DNA from 2 places in the Micromonospora sp. NPDC007220 genome. Region 2 is predicted to be linked to the other one. Evidence: predicted binding sites of a transcription regulator. Region 2 holds the regulator's gene; the other holds the start of a gene.

Region 1 (8,731 bases), on a different contig from region 2:
CCCTCGACAGTCCAGGTGTCCTTCCCGCGGGTTCCGCCGAGTTGGTCGACGAGAATGGTGTCCTCGACGTCGCCCTTGAGCTTGTCGGAAACAGCGACCTTGAAGATGGTGTGGGGGGCGCCGCGCTCACCCTGGCGTACCTCCGCGACGCCAGTGACGGTCCCGACCACGACCGCATCGGCGTAGCCGGCGACCTTGGCGCGGTTGGTGGTGTCGAACGCGAAGCTCACCGAAACCGGGTGGGTCTGAGCCGGGCGAAGCTGTTGGTAGGTGAACCAGCCGCCGACGGCCAGGACAAGGGCGACCAGCCCGACGAACGGGGCCTTCAGCCGGTGGTTCATCTTCAGTACCCCCATTTGCTGTGATAGGTGCTGATGTCCCACGATTGCAAATTGTTGTTCATGTTCGGGTTGTAGTCGGTCGAGTAGGGGTCCATGACCGCAACTTCAGGACCGTGGTCGAGACCGATGGCGTGCCCGAATTCGTGGGTCATCGCGGCGTGATCACGTGAGGTGCTGTAACTGTCGAGATAGTGGGTGTTCATGACGATGTCGTCCGCGCCGGCTACGCAGGAGTAGTAGGCGACCGTGCCGTTCCCGCCGTCATTGCTGTCGCTGACGTCGACGTCGGAGTAACTCCAGGCGTCGTCCGCTCTGACGTCGATGGGATTGAGCGCGTTCCACTGGTTGACCGCGTGATTGAGCGAGTCGTTGTACTTGGTGAAGTCATCGTAGACGAGTTCCCCGCCGTCGACCGCGTTGCAGGCGCTTCCGGCGATTCCCACGTCAGCCGCGGCAGGGGTTGCGAACAGGGCCGACGCGGCGAGCATCCCGGACACCATCAGCGTCGACCAGGCCGGCCGGCGACGGAAGGCAGACTCTCGTTGCTCCACAGAACCTCCTCGAATATAGATAGAAGGTCGTCACTGTAACCGACCCGGGGCATCCGATGTGGACCCGAATTCCCCGGACCCCGGTTCGCCCGAGGGGGTGCGGGCGTGCGGCGACGCCGCCGCTGCCTCGGCGGCTGGACGGACTGGCAGCTCACGATCCGAGTTGTGACACGGCCCTACTGATCTGAGGGGTTCCTGTTGCATGATGGCGGGCATGACGGAGACCCCGCACCCCCTGTACGACAGGCACGCCGACACCCTCAACCGGGCGCTGACCGCGATCACGGAGCGCGGGTACTGGTCCGCCTACCCCGAGTCGCCCAGCCCCCGGGTCTACGGCGAGACCGCCGCCGCCGACGGCAAGGCCGCCTTCGAGGCGTACCTCGGCGGTGACTTCCCCCTCGACCAGCCGCGCACGGCCGACCGGGTCGCCACCGAGAGCAGCCCGTTCGGCGTCGAGCTGAACGTCCGTTACCCGCACGCCGGCGCCGACGAGCTGGTCGCCGCCGCCACCGCGGCCCTGCCCGGCTGGCGCGACGCCGGCCCGCAGGCCCGGGTGGGGGTCTGCCTGGAGATCCTCGACCGGCTGCACAAGCACATCTTCGAGCTGGCCAACGCGGTGCAGTTCACCAGCGGCCAGGCCTTCGTGATGGCCTTCCAGGCGGGCGGCGCGCACGCGCTGGACCGCGCGCTGGAGGCGGTCGCCTACGCGTACGCGGAGATGACCCGGCACCCGGGGACGGCGGGCTGGGAGAAGGCGGCCGGCAAGGGCGACCCGCTGCGGATGACCAAGACCTTCCACGTGGTGCCGCGTGGCGTGGCGCTGGTGATCGGCTGCAACACCTTCCCGACCTGGAACTCGTACCCGGGGCTGTTCGCCTCGCTGGTCACCGGCAACCCGGTCGTCGTCAAGCCGCACCCGCGCGCGGTGCTGCCGCTGGCGATCACGGTGAAGTACGCCCGGGAGGTGCTCGCCGAGGCCGGCTTCGACCCGAACCTGGTGCTGCTCGCCCCCGAGGCTCCCGGGGAGAAGCTCGCCTCCACGCTGGCCCTGCACCCGGCCGTGAAGATCATCGACTTCACCGGTTCCACCGAGTACGGCGACTGGCTGGAGGCCAACGCGCGGCAGGCGGCGGTCTACACCGAGAAGGCCGGGCTGAACACGGTGGTGATCGACTCCACCGACGACTTCGCCGGGATGTGCCGCAACCTCGGCTTCACCCTGAGTCTCTACAGCGGCCAGATGTGCACCACGTCGCAGAACATCCTGATCCCCGGCAACGGCATCGAGACCGACCAGGGGCACAAGAGCTTCGACGAGGTGGCGGGCGGGATCGCCGCGGCGGTCGCCAAGATCACCGCCGACCCGGCGCGCGGGGTGGAGATGACCGGCGCGATCGTCAACGACGGGGTGCTGGAGCGCCTCGACGAGGTCACCAAGGTCGGCGAGGCGGTGCTGGAGTCGCGTACGGTCGAGCACCCGGCCTTCCCCGGCGCGGTGGTCCGCACCCCGACGGTGGTCAGGCTGGCGGCCGACGACACCGCGACCTACTCGAAGGAGTGGTTCGGGCCGATCTCGTTCGCCATCGCCACGGACTCCACCGCGCACAGCCTGGAGATCCTGCGCGCCACGGTCGGCGAGAAGGGCGCTCTCACCGCGGCGGTCTACTCCACCGACGAGGCGGTCCTCGACGCGGCCGAGACCGCGGCGATCGAGGTCGGGGTGCACCTGTCCTGCAACCTGACCGGCGGGGTCTTCGTGAACCAGTCGGCGGCCTTCTCCGACTTCCACGGCAGCGGCGCCAACGCGGCGGCCAACTCGGCGCTCACCGACGGCGCCTACGTGGCCAACCGGTTCCGCATCGTGCAGTCCCGCCGGCACGCCTGAGGTGCCCGGCTGCCCGGGTCGGCCCCGCACCGGCCGCTCCGGGCAGCCGATCCGGTTCTGGCGGAACGGGTCACCGGCGCGGGTCAGGCCGGGCGGCGCATCTGGAGCTCGGTGAGCGCCGGGACCGTGGGGTGCGGGACGCGTACGCCGGTGTCGACGAAGCCCAGCCGCCGGTACGCGCGGTAGGCCCGGTCGTTGCCGACCACGACCTCCAGCATCAGTTCGGGGCGCCCGCAGGCGCGGGACCAGGCCGCGACCGCGTCGACGAGGTCGCCGAGGAGGCCCGTGCCCCGCCAGGGCGGGGTGACGTAGACGGCGTACACCACGGTCAGCCCCGGCTCCCCGGGGGCCACCGTGCCGCCGGCGTGCCCGACGAGCCGGCCGCCCGGGTCCGCGACGAACTGGGCGGTGCCCGCCCCGACGGAGACGGCCGCGATCCTGGCCGCGTAGTCGGCGTGCGACCGGGCCGCCGCGTCGGCGAGGGTCTCCAGGAAGGCCAGCGGGGCGTCGGCGAGCATCTCCAGCCGCAGCGCCCGCATCCGAGCCGCGTCCGGGGGGCGGACCCGCCGGATCTGCGCCCGCCGCGTCGGCCTCGGACCGTCGGGCGTGCTCGTCATGCCGAATGCCTATCACAACGATGACGGCCGATGGCGTTCGATCGGCGTATGTCCGATTTGTGGTCGTGCGGTGTCGTCACGCTTCGTGTAGCGTGCGATTTCGGTCACCGTTTCAGCGGCCCTCGTCGATCGCCGAGCCGGTGGTCCTCCGGTGCCGGCCCGCCCGGCCTCCGGGGTCGTGGAACGCCGCGCAGAGTGAGGAAGTGCACCGTGGCAGAGGGCACCGTGAAGTGGTTCAACTCCGAAAAGGGCTACGGCTTCATCGCCGTCGACGGTGGGCAGGACGTCTTCGTCCACTTCTCGGCGATCGAGATGGACGGCTACAAGGCGTTGGACGACGGCCAGCGGGTCGAGTTCGAGATCGCCCAGGGCCAGAAGGGCCCCCAGGCCGAGCGCGTGCGCGTCATCGCCTGACGGGCGTCCCTCCCGCGCCCCCGCGCCGACCGACCTCCCGACCACCGGTCGTGGGGCGCCGGCCGGGGGCGGCCCGGTGGTCCGGGCGGTCGTCGGCCGGTCCGCTCCACGGGGCCGGGCAGTCTGCCGGTCCGCTGCACGGGGGCGGGCTTCGGCGCGGTTGCGTCGGCAGGGAAGGATCGTGAGCCGTTCCAGCCATCGCTGAGGAGGGTTCATGTCCGACCAGCCACCCCAGGCCGCACCGCCCCCGGGAGAGCCCGACCCCTCCGCGACACCACCCGTCGGCCCGGGCGGTGCTGCGCCGACGGGCCCGCAACAGCCGCAGGACTGGGTCTTCCCGCCCACCGGCGGGTACCCGGCCGGCTCCGGCCCGTACGGCGGGCAGCCGTGGTACCCGGGCGCCCCGGTCGCCTATCCCGGGCAGCCGGGCGCCTATCCCGGGCAGCCGGTCCACGGGTGGTACCCGCCGGGGCACGGCCTCGACCCCGCCGACCTGCTCGTCACCCCGCCCGGCGCGGGCGTCAACGGCTGGTTCGGCCGGTGCGTCGGCGCGGTGCGCCGGGGCTGGCGGCTGCTGCTGCCGATCCTGCTGCTCACCCAGGTGCTGCCGGCCCTGGTGGTGTCGATGCTCTCGTTGGTCGTCGACCCGAGCGCCAAGTGGGAGGAGTCGATGGCCGACGACCCCGCCGCGCTGCCCGACACCTTCCTGACCGACACGGGCGTCCTGCTGTTCGTGGTGCTCGGCAGCGCCCTCGTCTTCGGTTTCGTGCAGAGCCTGGGCTGGGCGGCCGGCACCTGGGTGGTCACCCGGCAGGCGGCCGGTCAGCCGGTGAGCGTGGGCGCGGCCCTCTCCTACGGGGCGCGTCGGGCGCTGGGCCTCTGGGGCTGGACCCTGCTGATGAGCGTGATCATCGGGCTCGGGGTCTGTTTCTGCGTGATCCCCGGCATCTACTTCGCCTTCGCGCTGAGCATGGCCGGCCCGGTCTACCTGTTCGAGCGGCAGCACCCGATCGGCCGTTCCTTCCGGATGTTCCACGACCGGCTCGGTCTGCTGCTCGGCCGGGTGGCGCTGGTCGCGGCGGCGGTGATCGTCGGCAGCGGGGCCGCCGGCATGGTGGAGGGCATCGGCACGCTGCCGTTCGGCACCACCCCGCTGGAGTCGCCCGGCACGGCGGTCGGCGTGCTCGTGGTGACGCTGGTGGGCGCGGTGCTGGCCCTGCCGACCCACCTCGCCCAGTTGGTCGGCCTGGTCGTCACGTACGCCGAGCAGCGCGCCCACGAGGGGCCGGTGGACAGCGCCCGGCTGACCGGTGAACTCGGCTGACCGGGGCGATCGTGCTTGCACTCGGCAGGGGAGAGTGCTAAACAAGTCATTGGCACTCGCATACCGTGAGTGCCAATGGTCGGGGCGGTAGGGCCACGGTCGTAGCGGCGTCCAGACGCGGCTGCGGCACATGGCCGGTCGTCGCGGGCTATCCGGCCCGGCCGAGGAGACGTCGTCGTCGCCAGGTGGCGACGTCCCAAGGTGCGTACACCAGGCGGCCCATCCGGGACACACACTCCGGGTGGCCCGTGAGTGTCCAGGAGGACAACGCCGTATGGCCAAGATGATCGCGTTCGACGAAGAGGCGCGCCGCGGCCTCGAGCGGGGCATGAACCAGCTCGCCGACGCCGTGAAGGTGACCCTCGGCCCCAAGGGCCGCAACGTCGTCCTCGAGAAGAAGTGGGGTGCCCCCACCATCACCAACGATGGTGTGAGCATCGCCAAGGAGATCGAGCTCGAGGACCCCTACGAGAAGATCGGCGCCGAGCTGGTCAAGGAGGTCGCGAAGAAGACCGACGACGTCGCCGGTGACGGCACGACGACGGCGACCGTCCTGGCCCAGGCCCTGGTCCGCGAGGGCCTGCGCAACGTGGCCGCCGGTGCCAACCCGATGGCCCTGAAGCGGGGCATCGAGGCCGCCGTGGCCAGCGTCTCGGAGGAGCTGCTCAAGCTCGCCAAGGACGTCGAGACCAAGGAGCAGATCGCCTCCACCGCCTCCATCTCCGCCGGTGACACCAGCGTCGGCGAGATCATCGCCGAGGCGATGGACAAGGTGGGCAAGGAAGGCGTCATCACCGTCGAGGAGAGCAACACCTTCGGGCTGGAGCTGGAGCTCACCGAGGGTATGCGCTTCGACAAGGGCTACATCTCGGCCTACTTCATGACCGACCCGGAGCGCATGGAGGCCGTCTTCGACGACCCCTACCTCCTGATCGTCAACAGCAAGATCTCGTCGGTCAAGGACCTGCTCCCGATCCTCGAGAAGGTCATGCAGTCGGGCAAGCCGCTGCTGATCATCTCCGAGGACATCGAGGGCGAGGCCCTGGCGACCCTGGTCGTCAACAAGGTCCGGGGCACCTTCAAGTCCGTCGCCGTCAAGGCGCCGGGCTTCGGTGACCGCCGCAAGGCCATGCTGGCCGACATCGCCATCCTCACCGGTGGCCAGGTCATCAGCGAGGAGGTCGGCCTCAAGCTGGACGCCGTCGGCCTCGACATGCTGGGCCGCGCCCGCAAGGTCGTGGTGACCAAGGACGAGACCACCATCGTCGACGGTGCCGGCGACGCCGAGCAGATCCAGGGCCGGGTCAACCAGATCCGGGCCGAGATCGACAAGAGCGACTCCGACTACGACCGCGAGAAGCTGCAGGAGCGGCTGGCCAAGCTGGCCGGCGGCGTCGCGGTGATCAAGGTCGGCGCGGCCACCGAGGTCGAGCTCAAGGAGCGCAAGCACCGCATCGAGGACGCCGTCCGCAACGCGAAGGCCGCCGTCGAGGAGGGCATCGTCCCGGGTGGTGGCGTCGCGCTGGTGCAGGCCGGCAAGACCGCCTTCGACAAGCTGGACCTGGTCGGCGACGAGGCGACCGGTGCGAATATCGTCAAGGTCGCGCTGGACGCCCCGCTGCGGCAGATCGCCGTCAACGCCGGCCTCGAGGGCGGCGTCGTGGTGGAGAAGGTCCGTAACCTGAACCCGGGTCACGGCCTCAACGCCGCCAACGGCGAGTACGTCGACCTGCTGGCCGCGGGCATCATCGACCCGGCCAAGGTGACGCGTTCGGCGCTGCAGAACGCCTCGTCGATCGCGGCGCTCTTCCTCACCACCGAGGCCGTCGTGGCGGACAAGCCGGAGAAGACCCCGGCCGCCCCGGCTGGTCCGGGTGGCGGGGACATGGACTTCTGAGTCCAGCTCCGACAACGCCGTGAGGGGCGGGCCGCGTCAGCGGTCCGCCCCTTGCGCTGTCACGTCGGCAGTGGCCGTTGGTTGCGTCTCTTCTGCGCCCGGTCGTACGGCTGCGGGATCTGCACCGGCTCGTCGACCAGCGTCACCGGCTCGTCGGCCGGCTCGTCGACGCCGGCCATCTCCGCCTGCTGCTCGGCGTCGCCGTAGTCGAGCCGGTCGAACGGCAACGGGCCGGGGCGTTCGTCGTCCGTGGTCATGGCTGCCTCCTCTACCGGAAACGGTAGGGCGCGACGATCACCAATGCGGGCGAATGGCGTTATGAGGGTCTATATCCCGTTCGCCCCGTTGTCAGTCGCCGAGCGTCCTGCGGTACAGGAAGAAGACGCGCTCGATCCGGGCACCCGCGCTGCCCGAGTAGAACGGGACCGGCCCGACCCAGCCGATCTGCGCAGCCGTCACGCCCGCCGCCCGCTGCTCGCGCAGGCAGCGGCGCAGCAGCACCCCGCCGATCCCCGAGCCCTCGGCCGCCGGGGCGGTGCCCATCGGGCCGAACCAGCTCGGCCGCGACGACCCGTACGCGGCGAAGCCGAGCATCACGCCGTCGCGCTCGGCCAGGTGGCAGCCCGCCCCCTCCCGGCCCACCGAGCCGGCCAGTTCGGCGTCCCAGGCCCCGCCGAAGGTGGCGCGGGCGAACTCCGCCAGCGCCGGCAGGTCACCCGCCTCGGCGCGCCGGACCGTGACGCCCTGCCCGGCCAGCCGCGCCTCCGCCGGCTCCGTCGGGCGCAGCGCGGGCGAGCCGTCGTACGACAGGTCGGCGGTCATGTTCCACGCCGTCCGGTCCTGCCGGTAGCCGAGCGCCAGCGCGGCGCAGACCGCCGGGGTGTAGCGCACGTCGATCCCGGGCCAGGCGTAGTACGGCGGATTCCCGGCGAGCAGCACCTCCACCGCGCCGAGCTCGGCGAACCGCGCCTCGGCGGTCGCCAGCAGGGCCCTCCCGACACCGCGTCGCCGCTCCTCCGGTGCCACCGCGACCAGGTCGACGTGACCACGGGCGTCGCCGTCGCCGGCGGCGAGGGAGCCGATGAGCACACCGACGAGGCGCCCCTGCCGGTGCGCGCCCCACGCGAACACCGGGCGGTGGGCGGCGGCCCGCGCCCACAGGGTGTCCACGACAGCCGGCGCCTCGGCCGCGTCCTCCGGCAGGTCCAGTGCCCGCCCGCAGAGCTCCACCACGGCGGGCCGCCGGTCGGGTCCCAGCTCGACGATCTTCAGGTCCATGGACGCCGACCCTAGGTCACCGGAGCGCTTCTGTTAAGCAGAGCCCCTGCTGGCGCCTGGGAAGAGCCCCCGTTGGCGCCGCCCGGCCGGCGGACCGCGCCGACGACCAGTCCACGTGCGGCGAGGGCTCGTTCACGTCGGTCCGCCGTGGCGTGCCGCGACCGACCCGATCGCCTCAGCCGGCCGGCCCGGGTTTCGGCTCGGGCTCGGGCTTCGGCTCGCGCTCCGGGTCCGGCTCGCGCTCGGGGTCCGGGTCGCGCTTCGGCTCGGGCTCGGACTCCGGCTCGGGCTCGGGCTTCGGCTCGCGCTCCGGCTCGGGCTCGCGCTCGGGAAGGGTCGGCGCGTCGGTGGGGTAGAGGCCGGCGACGAATCCGTACACCTGGTCGCCGGACCGGGGGATCTGGGCGAAGCGGCGGGCCAG
Region 2 (8,731 bases):
AGTCCGCCGCGCCGGGGGTGCTGGCGATCCTCGACCGCACGCACAGCGCCGGCCGGGCCGTCGCCGCCGCCCGCGAGGCCCGCGACGCCGGGTTCGACCACGTCAACCTGGACCTGATCTACGGCACGCCGGGGGAGACCGAGGCGGACTTCGCCGCCTCCCTCGACCAGGTCGTCGCCGCTGGGGTGGACCACGTCAGCGCGTACGCCCTGATCGTGGAGGACGGCACGCGGCTGGCCGCCCGGATGCGGCGCGGCGAGCTGCCGTACCCCTCCGACGACGTCGCCGCGGACCGCTACCTCGCCGCGGAGGCCGCCCTCGGTGCGGCCGGCCTCTCCTGGTACGAGGTGTCGAACTGGGCCCGCGACGAGGCGGCCCGGTGCCGGCACAACCTGCTCTACTGGACCGGCGCCGACTGGTGGGGCCTCGGCCCGGGGGCGCACAGCCACGTCAGCGGCGTGCGCTGGTGGAACGTCAAGCACCCCACGACGTACGCGAAGCGGCTCGCCGGCGGCGAGTCGCCCGGCCTGGCCCGCGAGGTGCTCACGGCCGACGAGGCGCACATGGAGGACGTCATGCTCCGACTGCGCCTCGCCTCCGGGCTGCCCCTGGACGCCCTCGACGACGCCGGTCGGGCCGGTGCCGCACGGGCCCTCGCCGACGGGCTGCTGGCCGCCGACGAGCACGCGGCCGGCCGGGCCGTGCTGACCCTGCGGGGCCGGCTGCTCGCCGACGCGGTCGTCCGCGACCTGCTGCCCTGAACCGCGTGCCTGGGCCGGCCGGGGGAGCGGCCGACCCGGGTCACTTGGTGAAGGTGTAGGTCAACGGGTAGCGGTAGAGCACGCCCTCGTTGGCCTTGAGCCCGCCGATGATGCCGAAGATCAGCGGCACCAGCCAGACGAGCATGGGGACGAAGAACAGCACCCCGCAGGTGATCAGCGTGACCACCCAGCTCAGCACCCCGACGATCGTCCAGGTGAGCTGGAAGTTCAGCGCCGCGGCGGCGTGCGCCCGGGCGGTCGGCGACTGCTGCCCCCGGACCATCAGCGCGATGAGCGGCGCCAGCCAGCCGAGCATGCCGCCGCCGACGATCACGCCGGCCGCGCCGCCGAAATGGGCGATCAGGGCCCAGTTCTTGTCCTCGTTGCTGGCGTAGCCGCCCGTCGGTGGTCCGTAGCCGCCACCGGTCGGATAGCCGGCCCCCGGCGCTCCGTAGCCGCCGGGCGGTCCGTAGCCGCCGGGCGGCGGGTAGTCGCCGGGCGGTCCGTAGCCACCGGGCGGTGGGTAGTCGCCGGGCGGAGGGTAGCCGCCCGACGGCGGCTGGTCACCGGTGGGCGGCGGATAGCCACCGGGTGGAGGATGGCTGCCCGGGCCCGGTGCCCCGGACAGTGGTGCGGTGGGGTCGCCGGAGCCGGCGGGGCCGGGAACCCCCGACGGGGCGGTCGGGTCCGGCGGGAAGCCGGGGTCCCCCGCTCCGGGAGGGCGAGGTGGTTCAGTCATGAAGGTCACGGTAGGGGCAGCCGGCAAGGCGGCACCAGCGCGACACCGGCCGGGACGCCCGGAACACCGGCCCCACGGGGGCGTCGGGTGGGCCCGCGCGGTCGCCGATCGGACTGATCACCCCAGGTCGATCATCGCGCGGGCGGCCCCGCCGACGTAGACTGGCACTCGCTACAGTCGAGTGCCAGCAGCCCGCCCCGGCCCCCCGAGTGCCGGGGCCGACGTGCGACAGGAGGTGGGGAGGATGGGTCTCGACGACCGCAAGCTCGCCGTGCTGCGCGCGATCGTCGAGGACTACGTCGCCACGCAGGAGCCCGTCGGCAGCAAGGCGCTTGTCGAGCGGCACCAGCTGGGGGTCTCACCGGCGACCGTCCGCAACGACATGGCCGTGCTGGAGGAGGAGGGCTACATCCGCCAGCCGCACACCAGTGCCGGCCGGGTGCCCACCGACCGGGGCTACCGGCTCTTCGTGGACCGGCTGTCCCGGGTGAAGCCGCTCAGTCCGGCCGAGCGCCGGGCGATCGAGCGTTTCCTGGTCGGCGCCGTCGACCTCGACGACGTGGTGCACCGCACCGTCCGGCTGCTGGCGCAACTCACCCGGCAGGTCGCCGTCGTGCAGTACCCGAGCCTGGCCCGTTCCTCGGTGCGTCACCTGGAGCTGGTGCCGATTTCCACCACCCGGCTGATGCTGGTCATGATCGCCGACACCGGCCGGGTCGAGCAGCGGCTGGTCGAGCTGCCCGCGCCGATCCCCGCCGACGACGTCATGGACCTGCGCCGGCTGGTCAACGAGAAGCTGGTCGGCACCCGGCTGTCGGAGACCCCGCCGCTGGTGCAGGCGCTCGTCGAGGAGTCGGTGCCCCACCTGCGCCCGGCCATGACCACCCTCTCCACCGTGCTGCTGGAGACGCTGATCGAGCGGCACGAGGAGCGGATCGCGCTGGCCGGGACGGCCAACCTCACCCGCGGCGGCCTGCTCGACTTCCAGGGCTCCCTGCGCCCCATCCTGGAGGCGCTGGAGGAGGAGGTCGTCATGCTCAAGCTCATCGGCGAGGCGGAGCCGAGCACGACGCGGGTGCTGATCGGCGACGAGAACGAGATCGACAACCTGCGCGCCGCCTCGGTGGTCAGCACCGGCTACGGGCCGGGCGCGACCAGCGTCGGCGGCCTCGGCGTGCTGGGGCCGACCCGGATGGACTACCCCGGCACCATCGCCACGGTGCGGGCCGTGGCACGCTACGTGGGCGAGCTGCTGGCCCAGAACTGACCAGTCAGGGCCGACGGCCGGCTCCGGCCGCCGACCGGCGCAACGCGAGACGAACATGAGGACACGGAACGCAGTGGCCAGGGACTACTACGGCATTCTCGGCGTGAGCCGGGAAGCCTCCGACGACGAGATCAAGCGCGCCTACCGCAAGCTGGCGCGGCAGTTCCACCCGGACGTGAATCCGGATCCGGAGGCCCAGGAGAAGTTCAAGGACATCAACGCCGCGTACGAGGTCCTCTCGGACGACCGGAAACGGCAGATCGTCGACCTGGGCGGTGACCCGCTCGCCCCCGGGGGCGGGGGTGCGGGTGGCCCGGGCGGCCCCGGCGGCGCCGGACCGTTCGTCGGCTTCCAGGACATCATGGACGCGTTCTTCGGCGGCGCGGCCGGCGGTTCGCGGGGTCCGCGACCGCGTACCCGGCCCGGCGCCGACGCCATCCTGCGGCTGGAGCTGGACCTGCACGAGACCGCGTTCGGCGTCGAGGCGCCGATCACCGTCGACACCGCCGTGCTCTGCACCACCTGCTCCGGCGCCGGCACGGCGGCCGGCACCCACCTGGCCACCTGTGAGGCGTGCGCCGGCCGGGGCGAGGTGCAGTCCGTGCAGCGCACCTTCCTCGGCCAGGTGGTCTCCGCCCGGCCGTGCACGGTCTGCCAGGGCTACGGCACCACCATCCCGCACCCGTGCCCGACCTGCGCCGGCGACGGCCGCGTCCGCACCCGCCGCTCGCTGACCGTCAAGATCCCGGCCGGTGTCGAGGACGGCATGCGCATCCGCCTCGCCCAGCAGGGTGAGGTCGGCCCGGGCGGCGGCACGGCCGGCGACCTCTACGTGGAGATCCACGAGCGGCCGCACGACGTCTACTCCCGCAAGGGCGACGACCTGCACTGCCGCGTCACGGTGCCGATGACCGCGGCGGCCCTCGGCACCCGGCTCACCATCAAGACGCTGGACAGCGAGGAGACGGTCGACGTCAAGGCCGGCACCCAGCCGGGCAGCACGCTGCGGCTGCGCGCCCGGGGTGTGCCGCACCTGCGTGGCACCGGCCGGGGTGACCTCTACGTCCACCTCGACGTGCGCACCCCCACCAAGCTCGACGCCGACCAGGAGAAGATGCTGCGCGACTTCGCCAAGACCCGGGGCGAGGAGGTCGCCGAGCTCACCAAGCAGGGCGGCTTCTTCTCCCGGATGCGCGACGCCTTCAACGGCCACGCCTGAGCGGCCTGACCGCCCCGGCGTCCGCCGGGGCGGCTAGCCTGATCGTCGTGTCCGCGCCGCTGTTCCTGGTCGAGTCGCTGCCCACCGCCGACCAGCTCACCCTGGGCGGCCCCGAGGGGCACCACGCCGCCACGGTGCAACGACTGCGCGTCGGCGAGGAACTCCTGCTCGCCGACGGCCGGGGCGGCACCGCGTCCGCGGTGGTCACGGCCGTCGGCCGGGGCAGCCTCGAACTCGACGTCATCTCCCGGGGGTACGTCGACGCGGCCGTCCCCCGGCTCGTCGTGGTGCAGGGCATCGCCAAGGGCGACCGGGGCGAGCTGGCCGTGCAGGCGATGACCGAGGTCGGGGTGGACGAGATCGTGCCCTGGGCGGCGTCCCGCTCGGTGGCGCAGTGGCGCGGCGACCGGGGCGCCCGGGCCCGGGAGAAGTGGGTGGCGACGGCCCGCGAGGCGGCGAAGCAGGCCCGCCGGTCGTGGCTGCCCGTGGTGGCCGGCGCCCCCGACGAGTCCACCGCGACGGTGGCCCGCCGGATCGCGGGCGCCGCCGCGACGTTCGTCCTGCACGAGGAGGCGCGGGAGCGGCTGACCACCGTCGAGCTGCCCGCCGCCGGTGAGATCGTGCTGGTCGTCGGCCCGGAGGGCGGCATCGCCCCGGCCGAGCTGACCGCCTTCGCCGAGGCCGGCGCCCGGCCGGTGCGCCTGGGGCCCTCGGTGCTGCGTACGTCGACCGCCGGGGTGGCCGCCCTCAGTGTCCTGGCCACCCGCCTCGGCCACTGGTGACCGTCGGTACGCCGCAGCCGCATCGGGTTCCTTCCGGAGCTGTGCTCATCCCCGTGCGCCGGGCCGCTCGCGGCGGCGACGTGAACGCCTCGGGGGCTCAGCGCCGCAGCACCGCCATCGTGCCAGGGCTGTCGCGCATTCCGGTGGTCGGCGGCGGCGTCACGCCCGCGTGATCGCGGCGAGTCACTGCCGATCCGTCGGAGTGGCTTGACAGGGCCCCCTCACGCCTTCACCCTTTCACTATTGAAATAGTGAAAGGGGGCGGAGTTGATCGAGTTCCATCTGGATCGTGGGTCCGGGGTCTCCACCTATCTACAGCTCGTCCACCAGGTGAAACACGCGCTCCGGCTAGGGGTTCTTCAACCCGGCGACAAGCTTCCCACCGCCAAGGAGGTGGTGGCGCGGTTGGCGATCAACCCCAACACGGTGCTCAAGGCATACCGGGAGCTCGAGCGGGAGGGCCTCGCCATCGGCCGCCCGGGGCAGGGCACGTTCGTCCGTCGGTCGCTGCGGACCGCCGACGCGGGTGAGCAGGCCCGACTCGCCGCCCAGCTGTCCGCCTGGGTCGGCCAGGCCCGCCGCGCCGGCCTGGACCAGGAGGACGTGGAGGCGCTGTTCGCGTCGGTGTTGATGGATTCGTTCCGGCGGTCGGCGTGAGGACGAGTGAGGATGCGGTGGTCGTGAACATGCCAGGACTGGGCAGGTCTCCGGAGGAGCATCCGGCCCATGCGCGACGGGAGGGCAATGCGCTGGAGGCGACCGGGCTCGGCAAGCAGTACCGCCGTACCTGGGCGCTGCGCGAGTGTTCGGTGGCCGTACCGGCCGGTCGGGTCGCCGCGCTGGTCGGCCCCAACGGAGCGGGCAAGACGACCTTCCTCCACATGATCGTCGGATTGCTGCAACCCACTCGGGGGTCGGTCCGCGTCTTCGGCACGACGGTGGGACGCGACGGCGCCGCGCTGTCCCGGATCGCGTTCCTGGCCCAGGAGAAGCCTCTCTACGACGGTTTCACCGTCGCGGAGATGATGCGGTTCGGCCGGGTGATGAATCCGAACTGGGACGACGACCTGGCCCGCGGCAGGCTCGACGAGTTGAGGATCCCGCTCGACCGGCGGGTGGCGAGGCTCTCCGGCGGCCAGCAGACCCAGGTGGCGCTCACCCTGGCGATCGCCAAGCGGCCCGACCTGCTGGTGCTGGACGAGCCGCTCGCCGACCTGGACCCCCTGGCCCGACACGACGTGACGAGCAGCCTGATGTCCGCCGTGGCGGAGACGGGCATGACCGTCCTGCTCTCCTCGCACGTGGTGCCCGACCTTGCGGGCACCTGCGACTGGTTGGTCGTTCTCAACGGCGGCCGTGTGCAGGTCAGCGGGGACATCGACGACCTGCTCTCCGAGCACCGGCTGCTGACCGGTCCGGCGGACAGCGCCGAGGCGGTGGCCGCCCAGTTGCCCGTCGTAGCCCGTAGCAGCACCGGCCGGCAGGCCACGATGCTGGTCCGCGGCGCCGGTGCCGTTGCGGACCAGCGGTGGACCGAACGTCCCCTGTCCCTCGAGGACCTCGTCCTGACCTACCTGCGTGACCCCGACGCCGCAGCGCTGCCCCGCCCCAACATCGTCCGGGCGAACTGAGAAGGAGAGCAAGATGGTCTGGCTGACCTACCGTCAGCACCGCGCCCAGCTGCTGGTCACGTTCGGGGCGTTGATTCTGCTCGGCGGGACACTCCTGGTCTCCGCCCTCGAAGCCACCTCGTGGGCGGCAGGCCACGCTCCCGACGGTTGCCCGGGATCGTCGCCGGTGTGTCACGACTTCAACCGCGGGATGTTCGACCGTTACCACGCCGTCTACCAGGTCTTCGGCTACCTGCCCCTGGTGGGACCGGCACTGATCGGTGCCTTCTGGGGTGCGCCCCTCGTGGCTCGGGAGATGGAGCGCGGCACGTTCCGCATGGCCTGGACCCAGTCCGTGACGACGCTACGCTGGATCCTCGCCAAGCTTGGCCTGCTGTGCGTGGCCGTCGTGGTCGCCGGGGCAGCCCTGGCGGTGATGGTCGGTCGGTGGAACGCGGTGTTCGAGGGTGCCTTCCCTGACTCCTCCTTCACCAACCCCGGCAAGTTCAACATCGTCGGCCTCGCGCCTGCCGCGTGGTGGCTCTTCGCATTCGCAGTCGGCGCCGCCACCAGCGCCATCCTGCGCCGCACCGTGCCGGCCATGGCGGTCACCGTGGCGGTGATCGCCGTTGCCATCCCTGCGGTCATCGTCAGTCACGACCTCTACGCCAAGCCGGACCGGCAGGTCGGCGTGAGCCGGGACGCTCTCATCGCCAACGGGGACGTCATCGTCGCCGAGATGCGGGTGGCCCCGGACGGCCGGGTGGCGGACGGCGCGCTGTCCAGCGTGTGCCCACCCGCCGCCGGCGTCGACCCGTCGTCGAGCCGGGCCGAACTCGCCGAACAAGACTGCCTGCTCGCCAAGGGATACCAGGCGGCCTTCGACGTCCATCCAGCCAGTCGATTCTGGTTGTTCCAGTCGCTCCAGGCCCTCCTGCTGGTCGGCGGCGCTGTCGTCCTGCTCGTCGTCACGGTCCGCCGGACACTCCGGCTGCACTGAATCGTGAGCCAGCCTGTATTCGATACAGGACAGATCCTTTCGTACCCTGCTGTGGGCTGACCGCGACGACGGTGACCTCCGGCCCGGAGGCCGCGGCCCGACGGGTCGGTCACCAGCGGTGCGGGGCCCGTCCTTGACCGTCGCCGGCCAGGACATCTCGTCCGGCATGATCGGGGCGCGCGTCCGGCGGGGGTCAGAGCCTGGGAAAGACGTGCACCGTCTGCTCCTCCGGGTCCAGGTCCAGCCCGGCCGGGCCGATGATCAGCGGGTCCGGTACGCCGACCACCTCGTGGTCCTTGTCGTAGTAGTCGAAGCGGCTCAGTACGTGGCGCATCGCCTCGATCCGGGCCCGCTTCTTGTCGTTGCTCTTCAGCACCGTCCACGGTGCGTCGGCGGTGTCCGTGTAGAAGAACATCGCCTCCTTGGCCTCGGTGTACTCGTCCCACTTGTCGAGCGAGGCGATGTCCATGTCGGAGAGCTTCCACTGCCGCACCGGGTCCACCTGGCGGACGGCGAACCGGGTGCGCTGTTCGTTCTGGGACACCGAGAACCAGAACTTGACCAGGCGGATGCCCGAGCGCACCAGCATCCTCTCCAGTTCGGGGGCCTGGCGGAGGAACTCGAGGTACTCCTTGCGGGTGCAGAAGCCCATCACCCGCTCCACCCCGGCGCGGTTGTACCAGGACCGGTCGAACAGCACGATCTCGCCGGCCGCCGGCAGGTGCCCGAGCCACCGCTGGAAGTACCACTGGGTGGACTCCCGCTCGTTCGGCTTGGCGAGGGCCACCACCGACGCGCCGCGCGGATTGAGGTGCTCCATGAAGCGCTTGATCGTCCCGCCCTTGCCGGCCGCGTCGCGCCCCTCGAAGAGGATCACGAGCCGCTCACCGGACTCCCGGATCCAGTCCTGGAGCTTCAGCAGCTCGATCTGGAGCAGCCGCTTGTGGTGGTCGTACTCCGTGCGCTCCATGCGCTCGTCGTACGGGTAGTCCTCCCGCCAGGTGTCCACCGGGCTGCCGTCCGGGCGCAGCAGTACGGGATCGTCGTCGTGACCGTCGACCACCTGGTAGTCGTCGGTGAGGTCCAGCACGCTGTCCGTCATGCCGGCAACCCTTACCCCGGCACTGCCCACCGTCACCCCCGCCACGCTGGGAGTTTGTTGAGGAACGAAGCCGGTCAGCTGCGCAGGTAGGAGGCGCCGTTGAGGTCGACGATGGTGCCGGAGGCCCACTCCGCCTGCGGGGAGGCGAGCCAGTGCACGGCGGCGGCGATCTCCTCGGGGCGGGCCACCCGGTTGAACGGGCTCTGCGCCCGGATCGCGGCGCCCCGCTCCCCGCTCAGGTGTCCGGTGGT

The links. The regulator HrcA, encoded in region 2, represses chaperone genes, less so after heat shock. The targets are predictions, from matches to a motif close to GGTTNGCACNCTCNNNNNGAGNGTGCNAACC.
Region 1: a site for HrcA is predicted at 5,183-5,213, ahead of groL (chaperonin GroEL). Genes of this name have one in related genera too.

The regions. Positions count from the first base shown of each region.
Region 1 covers NZ_JBEYEU010000017.1:105,158-113,888, forward strand. Annotated here, with positions in the region: gene ABZ573_RS24490 (hypothetical protein) at 1-341, opposite strand, end outside; gene ABZ573_RS24495 (M57 family metalloprotease) at 344-892, opposite strand; gene paaN (phenylacetic acid degradation protein PaaN) at 1,107-2,780, shown strand; gene ABZ573_RS24505 (GNAT family N-acetyltransferase) at 2,864-3,397, opposite strand; gene ABZ573_RS24510 (cold-shock protein) at 3,608-3,811, shown strand; gene ABZ573_RS24515 (DUF3824 domain-containing protein) at 4,026-5,135, shown strand; gene groL (chaperonin GroEL) at 5,410-7,032, shown strand; gene ABZ573_RS24525 (hypothetical protein) at 7,092-7,289, opposite strand; gene ABZ573_RS24530 (GNAT family N-acetyltransferase) at 7,381-8,310, opposite strand; gene ABZ573_RS24535 (helix-turn-helix domain-containing protein) at 8,486-8,731, opposite strand, start outside.
Region 2 covers NZ_JBEYEU010000023.1:62,056-70,786, forward strand. Annotated here, with positions in the region: gene hemW (radical SAM family heme chaperone HemW) at 1-761, shown strand, start outside; gene ABZ573_RS26965 (DUF4870 domain-containing protein) at 802-1,500, opposite strand; gene hrcA (heat-inducible transcriptional repressor HrcA) at 1,745-2,767, shown strand; gene dnaJ (molecular chaperone DnaJ) at 2,841-3,986, shown strand; gene ABZ573_RS26980 (16S rRNA (uracil(1498)-N(3))-methyltransferase) at 4,034-4,768, shown strand; gene ABZ573_RS26985 (GntR family transcriptional regulator) at 5,036-5,425, shown strand; gene ABZ573_RS26990 (ABC transporter ATP-binding protein) at 5,455-6,399, shown strand; gene ABZ573_RS26995 (hypothetical protein) at 6,413-7,378, shown strand; gene ppk2 (polyphosphate kinase 2) at 7,572-8,480, opposite strand; gene ABZ573_RS27005 (SDR family oxidoreductase) at 8,555-8,731, opposite strand, start outside.